Regions from separate parts of the Desulfosporosinus youngiae DSM 17734 genome, predicted to be linked through region 2. Evidence: riboswitches for the same ligand, from Rfam matches in the RefSeq annotation. Region 2 holds a riboswitch; each other region holds the start of a gene.
What was found. A riboswitch is a leader RNA that binds a small molecule or an ion and turns the genes downstream of it on or off. The one in region 2 is predicted to bind cyclic di-GMP.
Positions count from the first base shown of each region.

Region 1 (4,214 bases), 130 kb from region 2:
CCTATTCCTAAGCGAATAATATCCGCAGCGGGGTTCTCATTTTTAAATTGACTAACCCTGCGGGCAATTTCTGAAAACAGATAACTCCCAGGTAACCTTAGATAATTCTCATTCATCAGTGCCATAAATTTATGAGTCCCCCTTCTTAACTCCATTGCCTAAATTAAGTATTCTCTTATTAAACAATTTCTATAATTATAGCACATTTTACTTTATAGACCGTTTTTCTGCAATTGGGTTGAGTTAAAATATTAATTTTGCTTTATAACTGCATAATTTGCGTGGTAAAATAAGAATTAAAGGTGTGTCAAAAGGGGATATCAATGGACAATCCCTTTGACAGCCCCTTGACACCCACAGGACAGAATTGGAGTGTAAACAATGCAAATACCATCGATACGTTTGGAAGGGTTAGGAGCGTCCGTTTTTACAGAAATGGATAATTTGAAGAGGGAATTGGAAAGGGCGGGAAAGAGCCTTATTAATCTTAGTATTGGAAGTCCTGACCGTGCTCCGGATCTTGAAATTCGTAAGGTTCTTAGTCAAGGAGTTCTGGATGATAACCAATATGGTTATACCCTAACCCGGGGAACAGAAGAATTTCGCAGGGTTTGTGCAAAATGGTACCAGGAACGGTTTGGAGTCACTTTAAATCCGGAAACTGAGGTTCTGCCATTAATGGGTTCCCAGGATGGGCTGGCTCATATTTTTCTGGCCTACATTGATTCTGGTGATCTGGCTTTAATTCCCGACCCGGGATACCCCATCTATTCGGCTGGTTTAATGCTTGCCGGCGGAGAAAAAATTGCGATGCCTTTGTTGAAAGAGAATGAGTTTCTGCCTGACCTGAAACAAATTGAGCCTGATATCGCCCGCAAGGCAAAGCTTATGTTTTTAAATTATCCCAACAACCCCACTGCAGCAGTTGCCAGCCTCTCCTTTTTTGACGAGGTTGTCGAGTTCGCTAAAGAATATGATCTTCTTATCTGTCATGATGCTGCTTATTCCGAACTGGCCTTTGAGGGCTTCAGACCTGTGAGTTTCTTGCAGGCACGAGGGGCAAAAGAGGTCGGAATTGAATTCCATTCCGTATCCAAGACCTACAATTTAGCCGGAGCGAGATTAGGCTTTGTCGTCGGGAACGCTGATGTCATTGGAACTCTTTCTCAACTTAAATCAAATATCGATTATGGTGTCTTCGCTCCAGTCTTAGCCGCCGGAGCTTACGCACTTCGCAATGCACAAGATTCAATTGAAGAGAATAAGAGCGCTTATCAGAGGCGACGGGACATCTTGATCGAGGGGTGTGCTAAAGCCGGTTGGAAAATGCCGATTCCCCAGGGTTCCATGTTTATTTGGGCGCCTGTTCCGAATGAGCAGGACTCAGTATCCTTTGCGATGGACTTGGCTCGTGAGGCAGGTGTCATCGTAGTGCCGGGGATGGCCTTTGGAGAGTATGGAGAGGGATTCGTCAGGATAGCTATGGTTCAGAATGAAAGCGTGCTGCGGGAAGCGGTGCAGCGAATTCAGCAGTTCTTATAAAGAGAGATGTCACAACTCATTTAATGAAGAAATGAACCAATGAAAACGCCGGGCAATGATTTAGTGAGACCTACGGAACACTTATTTGTGTTTCGTAGGTTTTCTTTTTGGAGAGGGATCAGGTTTTAATTATAGGGGGTATAAAAATAAGAAAACCTAAGGCAGGAGGAAAATAGAATTTTTTGTCGAATAAACGGTAACACTGATTTTTCTGAACTTATTTATTTGCAAACATGTCACATGGTAAGGACGCAAAGCCACGGGTCTAAGGATAGTACTACTACAATCAGGATAGCCGGGCTGCGGAAGTGTACATTCAAAATGTCTATCTGCTGAAAGTTCGGTAGTTAGGCTTTTTTGTTTTTAGACGAATAGGGGGGATAGTTTAACTGAAATCAAGTTTGACCTATAGGCTGCTAAGCCGTATCAGCACGTAACTGATCGTTGACATATGAATGGAGCTGAAATTATGTTTAAGAGATTATTTAATGGTTCTAGTATCAGTGGTAAGACAATGGCAACTATATTACCCTTAGTATTATTAACCCTGGCGGCAATGTCCCTGGTTAGCTACAAATATTCGGAAACTGTACTAAAAAGCGAGATCCAAAATAAAATGACCGCTCAACTGAATGGGACGATCAAAGATATTGAGAAACAATTAACGGCCCATGATACGTTGCTTCAAGGCTTAGCACGTACTGTAGAATCTGTCGGAAATGGCGTAAATGCTGAGGAGTATGCGGGTTTACTAACAGAAATCATTACAGCTAATAGTGTTACATTCGGAGCAGGTGTGTGGTATGAGCCATATGCCTATAACAGTGACACCCAATACTTTGGCCCCTATGTCTACAAGGATAAAGAAGGCAACGTAGTATTTACCAATGAATTTGCTGACCCTAAATATGATTATCCCAGCCAAGGCTGGTATACAATAAGCAAAGGCATCTCAGAAAAATCAATATGGACGGATCCCTATTATGATGAGGGCACGAACGCTACCATATTAACGGATAACGTCCCGTTTTATGATAAGAGCGGAAATTTCAAGGGTACAATTACAGGTGGAATTGATTTCATAACTCTGCAAACCTTAATTAGTAATATCCAATTAGATATTAAAGCAGATATATATCTTTTGAATAAGGAAGGGAAGTACCTGGCGAATCCAAACCCGGACAAGATCATGAATATCAAGATTACCGAAGAAGAAAATTCCAGTTTAAAGGAAGCGGCAGAAAAGATGCTGACTGAAAAAACCGGTACGTTTCCCTACAATGACAAGAGTGCTGCAAGGCAAGTTTACTATGCGGAAGTTCCTCAGTTTGGCTGGATTTTAGCCATTGATGTTGAGGAGACTGATTTGCTGGCTCCTTTAAAGGATTTATTAAATCGGATGTTAATCCTGATTGTGCTGGCCGTTGCCATAACCGGCACAGTACTCATCTTGTATAGCCGATATATTGTTAAAAATATAAAACAGGTCAACCAATTTGCAGCAGCTATTGTTCAAGGAGATCTGAGCCAAACTATTGTGGTTCGTTCAAAAGATGAGTTCGGACAAATGACAGACAATCTTAACCTGATGATCAAGAATTTTAAGGGCATTATTGAAGGGATCGTTAACAGTTCTCAGCAATTAGCGGCCTCAGCAGAAGAATTGACGGCCAGTGCAGACGAAGGCAGCAGAACAACGGAACAAATTGTTTACTCCATTCAGGAAGTATCTGAAGGGGTTAGTCAAAAACTCACGGGGGTTGATGCTACGGCACAATCCGCCCAATTAGTTTCTGAGCATATGAATTCGATAACTCAAGATATTCATTTGGTTACGGCTGGCTCGCTTTCCACATCAGAAAAAGCCGCTATAGGGAATAGTGTTGTCAGAAAAGCTGTTGACGAGATGCAAGCGATTAGCAGTAAGGTCACAGAGGCGGCAGATGTTGTAAATAGCCTAGGGGTAAAATCAGGGGAAATTGGTGAAATAGTGGCATTAATAACCAACATTGCAGCTCAAACCAATCTCCTTGCTCTAAATGCAGCGATCGAAGCTGCAAGGGCGGGAGAGCAGGGAAGAGGGTTTGCAGTTGTTGCAGATGAAGTTCGTAAACTTGCCGAACAGTCCAGTGATGCAGCTGGAAAAATCAGTGGGTTAGTTGGTGAGATTCAAAAAGAAACCACGAAAGCGGTTAAGACTATGAACGATGGAACTGTTGCGGTCCAAGACGGGATTACCATGGTTAATTCGGCAGGTGAAGCGTTCCGGGATATCTTGCAGGGTGTTAACGACTTTTCAAAGCAGGCACAAGCTGTTGCTGAGGTAGTCGGGAAGGTTGGAGCAAGTACTGAGACAATCGTTTCCTCAATCATGGAGGTAGCTTGCATTCCGAAGGATATTGCCGGCAGTCTTGAAAATGTGGTTGCCGGGACAGAAGAACAGAGTGCTTCTATGGAGGAAATTCGCAGGTCGGCAGCCTCCCTTGCCCAAATGGCAGCAGATTTCCAAGGCAGTGTGACGATGTTTAAACTATAGCGGGGTAAGTATTCAACGTTAATTTGCTGATCAGGAAAGCTATGGAAAGGTACCTAAGACCTTCTCATAGCTTTTCATTTAATTTAGAAGCCTCACGTCTGAAGTTGGCGGAGTTTCCTTCGCTTAGCGAAGAATG
Region 1 is NZ_CM001441.1:589,714-593,927, forward strand. It holds gene DESYODRAFT_RS02840 (LL-diaminopimelate aminotransferase) at 1-125, opposite strand, end outside; gene DESYODRAFT_RS02845 (aminotransferase class I/II-fold pyridoxal phosphate-dependent enzyme) at 382-1,542, shown strand; cyclic di-GMP riboswitch class I at 1,759-1,850, shown strand; gene DESYODRAFT_RS02850 (methyl-accepting chemotaxis protein) at 2,012-4,078, shown strand.
Region 1: it holds a riboswitch for cyclic di-GMP, as region 2 does, so the genes downstream of both, DESYODRAFT_RS02850 (methyl-accepting chemotaxis protein) here and nhaB (sodium/proton antiporter NhaB) in region 2, are expected to answer to the same signal.

Region 2 (4,214 bases):
GGTTATTCTGCTTCTGATGTTCATGGTTGCCGGGATTTATTTTATGAAAGAAGGTCTTGTGTACCTGTTTACCAAGATCCTTACCAAAGTACGCTCTAAAGTCGCCCTTGCCTTCCTGTTCTCTATACTGGGGGCGGTTCTCTCCGCTTTTCTGGATGCGCTGACCGTAACGGCAGTGATTATTGCCGTGGCCTATGGATTCTATAACATTTTCCACAAATTTGCTTCCAGCGAAAAAGTATACGAAACCTATGACATCAATCACGACCATATTGTTGATGACATATATCAGGAAGATCTCAATCAGTTTCGTGGCTTTCTGCGCAATCTTATGATGCATGGTGCCGTGGGTACCGCCCTGGGCGGAGCAACAACACTGGTTGGTGAGCCTCAGAACCTGCTGATCGGCTCTATTATGAAATGGGACTTCGTTGATTTCTTTTTAAACAGCGCACCTGTGTCTATCCCGGTGCTGATCGCCGGTCTTCTGACCGCCATCACCCTTGAAGTCACCAAGTTTTGGGGGTACGGCTATCAGCTTCCTGATTCTGTTCGAAAGGTCATGGAAGACGACACCAAAGCCAAAGATGCCGCGCTGGATACTCGCGGACGTATACGCCTGATTATTATGGCTGTATGCGGCGTTCTGCTGATCTTTTCCCTGGCGTTGCACCTGGCGGAAGTCGGTATTATTGGTCTGATGATTATCATCCTGCTTACCTCTTTCAACGGGGTTATTGAAGAAGGGCGCATCGGTCATGCCTTTGAAGAAGCAATGCCGTTTACCGCACTGCTTATCGTATTTTTCTCCATCGTTGCGGTTATTCATGACCAGCATCTGTTCACTCCGATTGTTCATTGGGTATTACAGCTGGAAGGACAGGATCAGCTTGTGGCTTTTTTTGCGGCAAACGGTGTCCTTTCCGCAATCAGTGACAACGTATTTGTGGCTACCGTATATATGACCGAAACCCAGAAAGCCTTTGAAGCCGGAGGCATTGCGCTGGAGCATTACAACAAGATGGCAGTTGCAATCAACATGGGTACAAACATCCCTTCCGTTGCTACACCAAACGGTCAGGCAGCATTCCTGTTCCTGCTGACCTCCGCGCTTGCTCCGCTGATTCGCCTGTCTTACCTGGAAATGGTGAAACTGGCTCTGCCTTATACCATCGTTATGTCTCTTACAGGTGTGCTGGCTACAATGTACCTGTTGTAAGCCTGAATAGTATTGTACAACTAAATACTCTTAAAATCGGTTGGGGTAAACTTCGCGAAAGCGAAGGACGCTAAAATCATGGGTCTAAGGCTGCTAATTCATATTGGAATTAGGCTAGGATCGCCAGATTACAAGCAGGAACTTCTCAGGGAGAGTAGTCATCTTAAGACTGCTCTCCCTTTATTTTGGGAATGTTAAACTATCATATGGAGGTGTATTAAATGCTTATTGTCTTAGCCGTTATCTTTTCATTCAGCTATTTTCTTTTATCATCACAGAGAAAATCCCTAGGTCAATCATTGCAGTCTTGGTAACGTCACGACCGTTTTATTAATTGTTCCTATAATCATCCCCATTGCCGGTCAACTGGCAACCCGGCAGAATGCTACAGTAAGCGACTGACCTGTGACTATTCGCAATGTTGTTAAGCAACAATAAAATTTCTAATTTGGAGGAGTGTCATATGAAACAGACGGGTACCGGACAAGTGAAACAGATGGGCATCGGACAGGCATTCAGAGCAAATTTCCTGGGCCACGCTCCCAACTGGTACAAAACAACCATTCTTGCCTTCCTGGTGTTGAACCCTATTTTGATGTTGACTCTCGGTAAGTACGTTACCGGGTGGGTTCTGATTGTCGAATTTATTTTTACCCTGGCCATGGCGCTGAAATGTTATCCGCTCCCTGCAGGCGGACTTTTGGCGATCGAAGCCGTTGTGATCGGGCTTACTAACCCGCATTCGATCTATCACGAAGTTGAACTGAACCTGCCGGTTATTCTGCTTCTGATGTTCATGGTTGCCGGGATTTATTTTATGAAAGAAGGTCTTGTGTACCTGTTTACCAAGATCCTTACCAAAGTACGCTCTAAAGTCGCCCTTGCCTTCCTGTTCTCTATACTGGGGGCGGTTCTCTCCGCTTTTCTGGATGCGCTGACCGTAACGGCAGTGATTATTGCCGTGGCCTATGGATTCTATAACATTTTCCACAAATTTGCTTCCAGCGAAAAAGTATACGAAACCTATGACATCAATCACGACCATATTGTTGATGACATATATCAGGAGGATTTAAATCAGTTTCGTGGCTTTCTGCGCAATCTTATGATGCATGGTGCCGTGGGTACCGCCCTGGGCGGAGCAACAACACTGGTTGGTGAGCCTCAGAACCTGCTGATCGGCTCTATTATGAAATGGGACTTCGTTGATTTCTTTTTAAACAGCGCACCTGTGTCTATCCCGGTACTGATCGCCGGTCTTCTGACCGCCATCACCCTTGAAGTCACCAAGTTTTGGGGATACGGCTATCAGCTTCCTGATTCTGTTCGAAAAGTCATGGAAGACGACACCAAAGCCAAAGATGCTGCGCTGGATACTCGCGGGCGTGTACGCCTGATTATTATGGCTGTATGCGGCGTTCTGCTGATCTTCTCCCTGGCGTTGCACCTGGCGGAAGTCGGTATTATTGGTCTGATGATTATCATCCTGCTTACCTCTTTCAACGGGGTTATTGAAGAAGGGCGCATCGGTCATGCCTTTGAAGAGGCACTGCCGTTTACTGCACTGCTTATCGTATTTTTCGCCATCGTCGCGGTTATTCATGACCAGCACCTGTTCACGCCGATCATTCAATGGGTACTGCGCCTGGAAGGCCAGAATCAGCTTGTGGCTTTCTTTGCGGCAAACGGTGTCCTTTCTGCAATCAGTGACAATGTATTTGTGGCTACCGTATATATGTCCGAAACCCAGAAAGCCTTTGAAGCCGGAGGCATTGCGCTGGAGCATTACAACAAGATGGCAGTTGCAATCAACATGGGGACAAACGCTCCTTCCGTTGCTACACCAAACGGTCAGGCGGCGTTCCTGTTCCTGCTGACCTCCGCGCTTGCTCCGCTGATTCGCCTGTCTTACCTGGAAATGGTGAAACTGGCTCTGCCTTATACCATTGTTATGTCTCTTACAGGTGTGCTGGCTACAATGTACTTGTTGTAATCTTTCTCATCCCAACACCGAAAATACCCTCTCCGCATTTAGGGCAGCACCCTTGGTCCAGGCGGTTAACCAGGACAGGTTCACGTTCAATCACCGCTGCACCGCACTGAGGACAAAAGGTTGTACTTCCACCCCTGACATTCCCTAAATACACGTAGGGCAAATACTCTTTGGCTATATCCCAAGCCCGTTCCAACGTCTTTCGCTCCGTAGGCGGAACGGCAAGCCGATAAGCCGGATGATAGGCACTCAAATGCCAGGCCAGCGGAACATTAAGCTGCCGTAACCAGCGCGCCAGCTCCGTAATCTCTTGGGGATCATCATTAACCCCTTGAATAACAAGGGTCGTCACTTCCAGATGAACCCGCCCTGCCAAACGCTCCACACTATCTAAAACCCAAGCCAGTTTGCTTCCGCAGTAGTGTTGATAAAATTCCTCCGAGAAGGCTTTAATATCAATATTGACCGCATCCAGCCACGGAATCAGCTCCTCAAGAAAGTGGGGTGAAATCGTTCCGTTACTCACTAAAACCACCTGCCCCCCTTGAGCTCGCACAAGAGGAGCAGTATCTCGGATCATCTCAAACCACACACTCGGCTCTGAATAGGTAAAACACAGCCCAATGGATTCCTGCTCACGCCCGGCAAGCTTTCCAAGCTCGGCGGGCGTGACTTTTCTTCCGACTTGATGTTGCTGGGATATCTCATAATTTTGACAAAAAGAACAGCTAAGATTGCAGCCAAAGCCTCCCACGGAGAATATCCAAGAGCCGGGATAGAAATGATACAAAGGCTTCTTCTCGATTGGGTCTATATTCCAAGCCGCCGCTTCACCATAGGTTCGGGATACAACCTCTCCCTCACGGTTTTCCCGGGCCTGACACCGACCTGCCTGCCCATGCCGCAATTGACAATGTTGGGGACAAAGTAAACAACTGGCCATATAGGACTTTTCAGACAAAAGAACCGTCCCCCATCTATTCATAGTGTCTCTTAACCTCA
Region 2 is NZ_CM001441.1:460,786-464,999, reverse strand. It holds gene nhaB (sodium/proton antiporter NhaB) at 1-1,219, shown strand, start outside; cyclic di-GMP riboswitch class I at 1,254-1,355, shown strand; gene nhaB (sodium/proton antiporter NhaB) at 1,683-3,212, shown strand; gene amrS (AmmeMemoRadiSam system radical SAM enzyme) at 3,193-4,197, opposite strand; gene amrA (AmmeMemoRadiSam system protein A) at 4,190-4,214, opposite strand, start outside.

Region 3 (4,214 bases), 1.1 Mb from region 2:
GAAGTCCTTTCTAAGGCAAGAGAAACAATGTCGGAGGAGGATATTGCCTATATCGAGGAAGACTTGCGTTCTCCTTGTACCCAAGAGATTGCAGTATTCAGAGCGTTTGCCCAAATTGTCGAGAAAGCCGAAGATCAAGTGGTGGTTATCGACACCGCGCCGACAGGGCACACCTTGCTTTTACTGGATTCCACCCAGAGTTATCACCAAGAGATTAAACGTTCACAAGGCGATATTCCGGAATCGGTGAAAAAACTTCTGCCGAGACTTCGAAATTCAGAGGAGACGGAAGTCATCATTGTTACCCTTGCGGAAGCTACACCGGTCTACGAAGCAATGCGTCTTGAAGGAGATTTGAAACGGGCAGGGATTGCGACGAAATGGTGGGTTATTAACTCTTCTCTGTATCGTACAGGAACCACCAATCAATTATTGGCGGCAAAGGCAAGTCATGAGATCGAGTGGATCAATAAGGTGGATGAACATTCAAAGGGGAATTTTGCTGTAATCCCGTGGAGCGCCGAAGACATTAAAGGAGATAAACTGCTTGAACTCTAGTCTTTATCAACGACTAAGTGAGGGAATTAATAATGAATAAAGTAAAGGTTGCCTTTGTCTGTGTACACAATTCTTGTCGTTCACAGATGGCTGAGGCTCTAGGTAAAAAATTCGCTTCAAATGTTTTCGAGTCGTACTCAGCCGGTACCGAAACAAAGCCTGCTATTGATAAAGACGCCGTCCGGATCGTAAAACAGCTTTATGATATTGATATGGAAAAGACTCAAGTTTCCAAGTTGATTCAAGCTATCCCACAACCAGATATTGTGATTACGATGGGGTGCAATGTTAATTGTCCGTACGTACCGTGTAAGTACCGAGAAGACTGGGGTCTTGAAGATCCAACTGGAAAAAGCGATGATGAGTTTATCAGAGCGGCAAGAATCATCGAAGATAAAGTTTTGAAACTTAAAGAACGGATAATGAGCGGTGAAATTAGTGCTTAGGTATTAAAGAATTATCTGGCTTGGACACTTGGATTCTAGTCCCTGATACCAAGATATTAATGTATGGTGTGCTGTTGGTAAAAGGGATCGTTGGAACGACCGAAATTTTAAATCCTCTGGCCATTGCAACTCGATAAAGCGATCTCTCATCGAACGCTGATCTTACCCCAGTTGGGTGCACCGGGCGTAAGTGCTCATGAGGTAACCCAGCATTCGGGGTTGAAGGTTGTTTACGGTTCGATAGAGGCCATGGCAGAAATGTGTTTAGGTAAAACTGAATAAAGTCAAGGGCAAACCTGCCTAAAGGCAGGGACGCAAAACCGTAGGATCTAAGGTGCTTAAAAGGCGCTATGAATAGCCTGGTTGCCAATGTTGCAAGCCTGTCTTTTAGACAGGCTTTTGTTGTATATGCTTTACAACATTGATTAATGCTTCTCAGGTCTGCCTTTTGCTGACATTTGTACTTGGCGAACGGGGGCCTCAGGATTCATTGCCGCGCTTACCGTTATCAATTCATCAGGAGGTCGAAATAAAGACAGAGCACTTTGTCTATACGGCCTTCCATCAATTCAATACCGCCGAAAACCAGCACTTCGCTTATTGCAAAGTGCTGGTTTTTTCTCAGCAGTTGATTTCACAATATTCAGTCAATTAGGTGCGAAAAACTTTACATGCTGCACCGCTTTCTGCAAAAGCACATCAGTTCCGAATTGCCGCTCACCTCCGCTTGTTCTTCATTTCCAGATTTTAAAGATCGCGAAATGGAGGACAAGCCGATGGCTAAATTAGAAAAAAGGGTGAACTATCGTAAACAGTATCCCGGTTTAAGCGATGAACAGATTGAGGCACTGGAAAAAAGCGACCGCAAGATGGAGTACCAACAATACGACCTGAAAGCAGAGCGGTACCGGATTGACTATGTTAAGCGGACCGTTGCATTCGTTCCCAGCCGGGAAGACTCCTATGAACGGCCGCTGGAGGAAAACCGGCAGTTTGCCGATGAGCGGGTAAGCGTAGAGAATGCTGCAGTGAAAACGGTCATGCTTGAGAAAATGCAGACTTGCCTGGAACTCCTGGCACCGAAGGAAAAGGAGCTGATCACTGAGCTGTTTCTTAAAGGCAAGAGCGAACGGCAGCTGTCAAGGGAAACCGGTATTCCTTATATGACCATTCATGACCGGAAGATTAAGATTCTGGGCAAATTAAAAAAACTCATGGATAAGTAAAAATAGTTCCGTGCAACCCCCTCACTCAACGTGGAAATAAGTGAGGGGGTTTCTTTATGCCCTTTCTGTTCTTTGAAAACTAAAAATCCGGCAGCATAAATACATGAACTGTCCAGCCGTGCTGAGCGGCAGCGACGTTGACAGGCGCGCCAAGACTACCTGCGGATGGGTGACAGGTATCCGTCGAACCGATGGCATCGAAGGCGACGAGCGGGAATGCCCGGTCATAAAACAGCCCGTGGTGGGCTGTTTCGCAAGGAAATGGACAGGGATAATGCTACTTCCGTCCAGCCACAGCCCTGCTGCAAGCAGGATCAGGCAATGGGGGCGGCTTCCAGAGATCCTGGGAGAGGTGAATTCCTATGAGGTTTGTTTAACCGGCAGACCGTTTATGCTGCCGCCCTGGAAGAATCATGGATTCTTTTGTGCTTCGGGAAGTAGCGTCGAATAGAAGCACGGCAACTGTTTTGGAAATGAAGAACAAACTCATCACTTTGATCTTAGATACTGCGCGGCGGGGCTTAAAAGTTCTGCCGTGTAGTATCTAAGCTAAATCTTATGTATTGGTGGGATAAAAATGACGGATGAGAAACAAAGGGCCTGGGTTTACCTGCGAGTTGGCGCTTCCGGGGATGCAAATTACTGCTTGAAAAAGCAAAGTGAGGTACTCTCGGACTATGCTAAATGGCAGGGATATGAGGTCGTCGGAATAGCTCAGGATATCGGCAGCGGTCCGAGTTTTAAACAAAACGGTTTGGCCAAAGTGGCGGAAGCCGCTGCTGCAGGCGAGATGAAGGCCTTGTTCATTGCAAGTCTTGGCAGAGATGAGGTACCAACTATTAATTTTCTCCGCGGGCTGAATGAACAGGGCATTAAGATTTTCTCGGCCAAAGAGGGTGAGATCAATGCTGCTCTCTTTAAGATACTTTCCCCGCAAGTGGTTGACGCCTTGATGAATTTAGCGAATCCGCGAGTCATGGAACATCCTTATTTAGTGGCTTATTCCGAGGATGATATCTACGTTCCCCATGTCTTAAAGGTAACTCCGAAAAATATCGCAGCCTTTATCGCTCAAAGTACGACCGGGGCAGGGGGCGACGTACTTATCACTACACCCAGTGATGTGGCCGTTATTTCAACCCATGATGGCGTTATCGACTATTGCTCGGATCAGGATTTTTTAGAAAATGAACTACTTCCTATGCTTACTTCCATGCAGCAGGGGGATATGGAGATCCCTGCTGTGGAGGAAATGGCTGAGGGAGGCGTTCTTGATTCCCGGCAAGAAGCTGATCCGGAACGGGCGGAAACGGATGCTCAGACACTGGAGGATAATCCGAGTATGACCCTTAAAATGGAATATTAGGATTGAGCTAAAATTTGACTTTCGTCGGCCACTGTCTACCTAAAAGCAGGGGCGGTCAATGGGTTGTTTTCGGAGATTCCGGGGTATCGCCCATTGCCGGATCTTGGGTGAGTTGCAGTTTCTAAGGGGGGCTGAATCGGCAGTCCGTTTATACTGCCGCTCTTTAAGATTAGGGTTCTTATGCTGTTTTGGAGTAGGCGCATTGAAGCGCGGCAATTGTTTTGGAAAGGCCTGCAAGGAGATCTCTTTGATCTCAGATAGCCGCGGCAGAGGAAATTCTCCTGCCGCATCCATGTGAGATTAAAGGCCGAAACTAAGGAGGAATCCCAATGAAAACGTCAAGACAGGATGAGATTATAGGAAAGACCGGGTCATTGGCTATGTATACGGCTATGACTGAAGTCGGAGGGCATTTTATTTTGAAAATACCACGGCTAACATCACCGACTGTATTATGCTCCACGGAGAAAATGCGGACAAAATGATTTGAACGGACAGACTCGCTCATCTGACTATAAATTCCTTCGGAGCTATCATCAACCGCTGCCCGGCTCAGACACTGCTTCAGGAAATTTTGCAAGATCTGATCCCCATGCAGATGGGGGAAAAAGAACCTGG
Region 3 is NZ_CM001441.1:1,574,001-1,578,214, forward strand. It holds gene arsA (arsenical pump-driving ATPase) at 1-558, shown strand, start outside; gene DESYODRAFT_RS07505 (arsenate reductase ArsC) at 591-1,004, shown strand; partial or broken gene DESYODRAFT_RS29885 (mercury methylation corrinoid protein HgcA) at 1,010-1,253, shown strand; cyclic di-GMP riboswitch class I at 1,284-1,375, shown strand; gene DESYODRAFT_RS07510 (sigma-70 RNA polymerase sigma factor region 4 domain-containing protein) at 1,781-2,230, shown strand; gene DESYODRAFT_RS28005 (hypothetical protein) at 2,334-2,681, shown strand; gene DESYODRAFT_RS07515 (recombinase family protein) at 2,808-3,596, shown strand; gene DESYODRAFT_RS28015 (hypothetical protein) at 3,926-4,081, shown strand.
Region 3: it holds a riboswitch for cyclic di-GMP, as region 2 does, so the genes downstream of both, DESYODRAFT_RS07510 (sigma-70 RNA polymerase sigma factor region 4 domain-containing protein) here and nhaB (sodium/proton antiporter NhaB) in region 2, are expected to answer to the same signal.

Region 4 (4,214 bases), 1.9 Mb from region 2:
GAAGCTTTGCGGCATATGCGCATCTACTGTAATATAATAATTCCAGAAAGGTTAATCCGAATTTATCCTTTATATCATGACTTAAATGCTGCAAGCTGACGCCTACCTCAACGGCCAGTTCTTTCAGCCTCAACTGTACATCAAGATCGCTGATTGCATATTTAGCTATTTGCTTGAGCCTATTTACAAGCTTTTCAGTAAAGGGTGTAGTTCCATAACCCCAGCGCAGAAAATCAAAATTATAGGTAAGATAGTCCAGCATGTCCACCAGAATACTTTCGATATTTTGTTTATGCTCTCCACGGGGATTATCCATTAACGCCGATGTCAGCAGGGCAGTATATCTCCTAAGTTTTTTATATTTTTGTGGTGCTTCCGTTTCATGGTAAGCGGAGCAGCAGTAAAAAAACAGATATTCGTCATCCGGCAGGACGCTGCTGCAGAAACATCCATCAATTTGTATAAACAGAATTTTATTATCCTCATGAGTTTTTGTGATACGGTGAAGCTCGCCCATGTTTACGATTGCAATATCATTTTCATGCAGCGTAAGGTTGTGATCGCCAACATCGATATTGATTGACCCCTTCAGCACCTGAATAATTTCCAGCGTATCATGCCAGTGGTAGGGATATTGACATCCTCTGACATATGCTTTGACTGATATTCCATTTTCAAATTCAATTTTTTCGGGACGCACAGCCATAACCACCTCAGTTTTATCCGCTTTTCAACATAGTGATCCCCGCACTTTCATTTGGCAAAACGATTCTTATCAGGGTACCTTGCCCCAAGTGAGTTTCAATAGATAAGATTGCATTAATGGAATGAGCTAAACTAGTCATATTGATTAACCCTAAACCCTGGTGCTCATCGGCGCTATTTATCGGTTCAAAACCTTTCCCATCATCTGTAATCGTTAAATGTAATTCCTCTCCTATATTCATGAATTCAACCGTTAAATTTTTACATCGGCCATGTTTCAAGGCATTATTTGCTGCTTCGTGAATAATCCGATACAACGCTCGAGCCTGTTGTCCTCCAAGGTCTACATCCATTTCACTAATTACTAAAGAGACGGAAACCCCATGAAGTCTTTCGACCTCATAGAGGTAGCGTTTTATCTGCTGGAGCCAATCTTTATCAGAAGTAACTTTGAGTGAGTAGATTATTGAACGAAGCTCGCTGAGCGCTTGATTAACTGTACTTGTGATAAGCTTAAGTTGTTCACGATCTTTTATATCTACTTTTTCGGACTTTGCTAAAGCAGACGTGGCACAAACAGCGCTAAAAAGACGTCCAGAACTAAGGTCGTGAATTTCCTCACCTATGCGTTTTCGTTCCGCTTCAATCATCGATTTTACTGCCCTGTTATCTGTGTCCACCCGCTCATAGATAATTGCACTCCATTCCGCAAGGAGTCTGACGTTTTGGTGGAGTCTTTCCTTGAACTTGGCACTAGTGGCCTCATCCCAAAATACTCCTATAAATCCATAAAAACATGTTGCCGTTTTAACTGGGGCTAAATAATACCATGTATCTCCGAATTGAACTAATGCAGCTTCTTCTTCATTTCGAAGATTATCCCAAACTTGTCCTGATTCATTTGCAATAACGACTTCTTGGCGTTTGTTTTCAGGTGTTAGCAGGATTGAGTTTTTATCTCCATTTTGTGAATAGAGCCATACAAAAGCCGAATCAACTCCCGATATTTTGATTATATACTCGCACAATTCACGTGTAATATCAGATGTACTATTCGAACTTTTCTGAAAATCAATTGAATGATAAAACTGTATAAGTTCATTAACTGCCGACTCGAATTTAACGTTTGATTGACGAAGAGCTAAGGTATGTTCACGCATGTTGTTAAGTTCAATCAACATACCAGTTATAATTTCTGCCAGCACATAAATGAGGATTATCTTAAGTATTTTGTTAGTTAAGGAAATCGATTCATCCACCCATAGGTAATTAACTGTAAGAACAAGCCAACAGAGATTACCTATCATACGGATCTCATTATTCGTTATCTTTCTCACCCCCATTCTACCTTCCCATTTCATTCATGGACCCGAATCGTAAACGGCACACTCAAATATGAGTGTGCCGGTTTCACGTTTGACTCCTTGCAATTCTTCGTGACCAATTATAAACTGCAATTCATTGTCTCACACGTACATGCCATTAAAATCCCATAACCCTTCTGAATGTGTAAAAATACACCCATCTTAAACACGACGTATTTCTCGCAATCTTCTAATAATACTATTATAATTTACGAAACTTCTTTGTCAACCATTTATTTCCACCAGCATTTTTCTCTATTCGCTTTTTTCGGAGGTTTTCTGCTTTCTCTTTCGCTTAAATCACAAATTTTGTTTTTGTTTTTGTTTCATTATTCTTATATCTACATTTTCCGACCCGGATATAGCTTCTGATTATACCTGGCTCTATGTATCAGGGCCTCACGCGGTATAGTACTGAAGTATACTTTTCTACCCAAAAGTAGACTCAATATTTCACCTCAATAATACCGCTAAAAGCGCCTATTTGGCTATCTCTAGTTAACCCTATGTAGGACGATTAATACGAAAAACTAACAGATAATAGACATAAAGTTAAATCTTTTTCTAGGAGCAATTTATGAAAGTGTATGAAAGAAGAATTATTTTTGCTTCGGGTATTCTTTTTATTTTGAATGCACTCGATGGACTATTAACTTTTTGGGGGCTGAATCTAAAGGTTATTGAAGAGGCTAATCCATTAATGCGGGGTCTTATCACTATGAACCCTAGTAGTGTCATTTGTGCTAAGTTATTACTCCCCCTATTTATGGGAGTTATTTGTTGGATAGCACGAGAACAATCGCAACGATTAGTTAAATATTCACTTAGTCTGGTCTTAGTGATTTATTTATTGACAAATCTGCTGCATCTTTATTGGTGGTTAAATTTGTAGCGAAAACCAGATCTGATAACACAAAAAAGCCAATGCTCAGGCAGTGGCTTTTTTACTCATCAATATTAGATTACACTAATAAACTTCCAAGTTTATGTTTATTTGCATAAAGCGCTGCCTGTGTACGACAGCTTAGTCCAAGTTTACCGAAAATTTGGCTAACATGTTTTTTAACGGTATACTCGGAAATGAATAGCTGCTCAGCTATATCTTTATTACTTAAACCTTTACCCAACGCTGCCAGAACCTCTAGTTCTCTAGACGTTAACTCTTCAACATTATGCTGCAGGTTTTCTTTCTTCATTACAATTTCCATAATAGACGGATCGTAATACTTTCTCCCCTTACTGACCAGCCGAACAGCATTAACTATTTCCTCTGGCATAGCGTCTTTTAGAATATACCCATCAACACCAAACTCAGACGCACGTTTAAAGTCATCCGGGTCTAATGAAGAAGTTAATATAACAACTTTACAATCACTATCTAACTCTTTGACTTCAGAGATAATATCAAAACCGCTTTCATCCTTTAGCTTTAGGTCTATAATAATAATCTCTGGTTTTAATCTGAAAATAACTTCACGTGCTTCCTTAACACTGGAAGCTTCCCCCGCAAACTCAAACTCACTTTCTAACCCAAGAACTGCCATAAGGCCCTGTCTTGATAATGGATAATCATCAATTGACACTACGTTCATGATGCTCCTCCCCCATACTTTTTTACTAGTGATCTTCGCGCTTTTATTTAACCCGACTTTCGCCAGACCTAGGTCTAAATCGCCTGGGTTTTCCTTTGTATTAATTAACTATGATTGTACGAGAATACGTTACAACCAACAAAAAAACTCAAACTAAATATGTGACGCATTGTCTAGTAGCGTCTTACCGAGTTACCGAAGTCTCTTGGTCTAAACTGGCAAAGGTTAAGAGACTTCATTAGCGGGTCAAGCTTCCCTATTCAAGCAAAATAGATTGGTTTCCCAGGCGACTTAGCAAGCTATGAAGCATTAAAGATTGATTAAACCTGAGCCCCGATAACAGAAAAAACAAACCGTACCATTAAACCAATAGAGGATAACATAGAAATCATTATTTCCGAAAGACAGTGGCTGACCAATCCAATTCCGTACAATATCTTTCACCGGCATCTAAAATCAAACTATCCCCACCAATTTCATTGAGGATTGCGCATAGCTCTTTTTTCAACAATCGTTTGAGGTTCACTAGCATTTACATCAATCCTTTAATCAT
Region 4 is NZ_CM001441.1:2,355,957-2,360,170, reverse strand. It holds gene DESYODRAFT_RS10990 (AraC family transcriptional regulator) at 1-706, opposite strand, end outside; gene DESYODRAFT_RS10985 (sensor histidine kinase) at 720-2,048, opposite strand; cyclic di-GMP riboswitch class II at 2,099-2,183, opposite strand; gene DESYODRAFT_RS10980 (DUF5658 family protein) at 2,647-2,961, shown strand; gene DESYODRAFT_RS10975 (response regulator) at 3,032-3,661, opposite strand; gene DESYODRAFT_RS28145 (hypothetical protein) at 4,053-4,193, opposite strand.
Region 4: it holds a riboswitch for cyclic di-GMP, as region 2 does, so the genes downstream of both, DESYODRAFT_RS10985 (sensor histidine kinase) here and nhaB (sodium/proton antiporter NhaB) in region 2, are expected to answer to the same signal.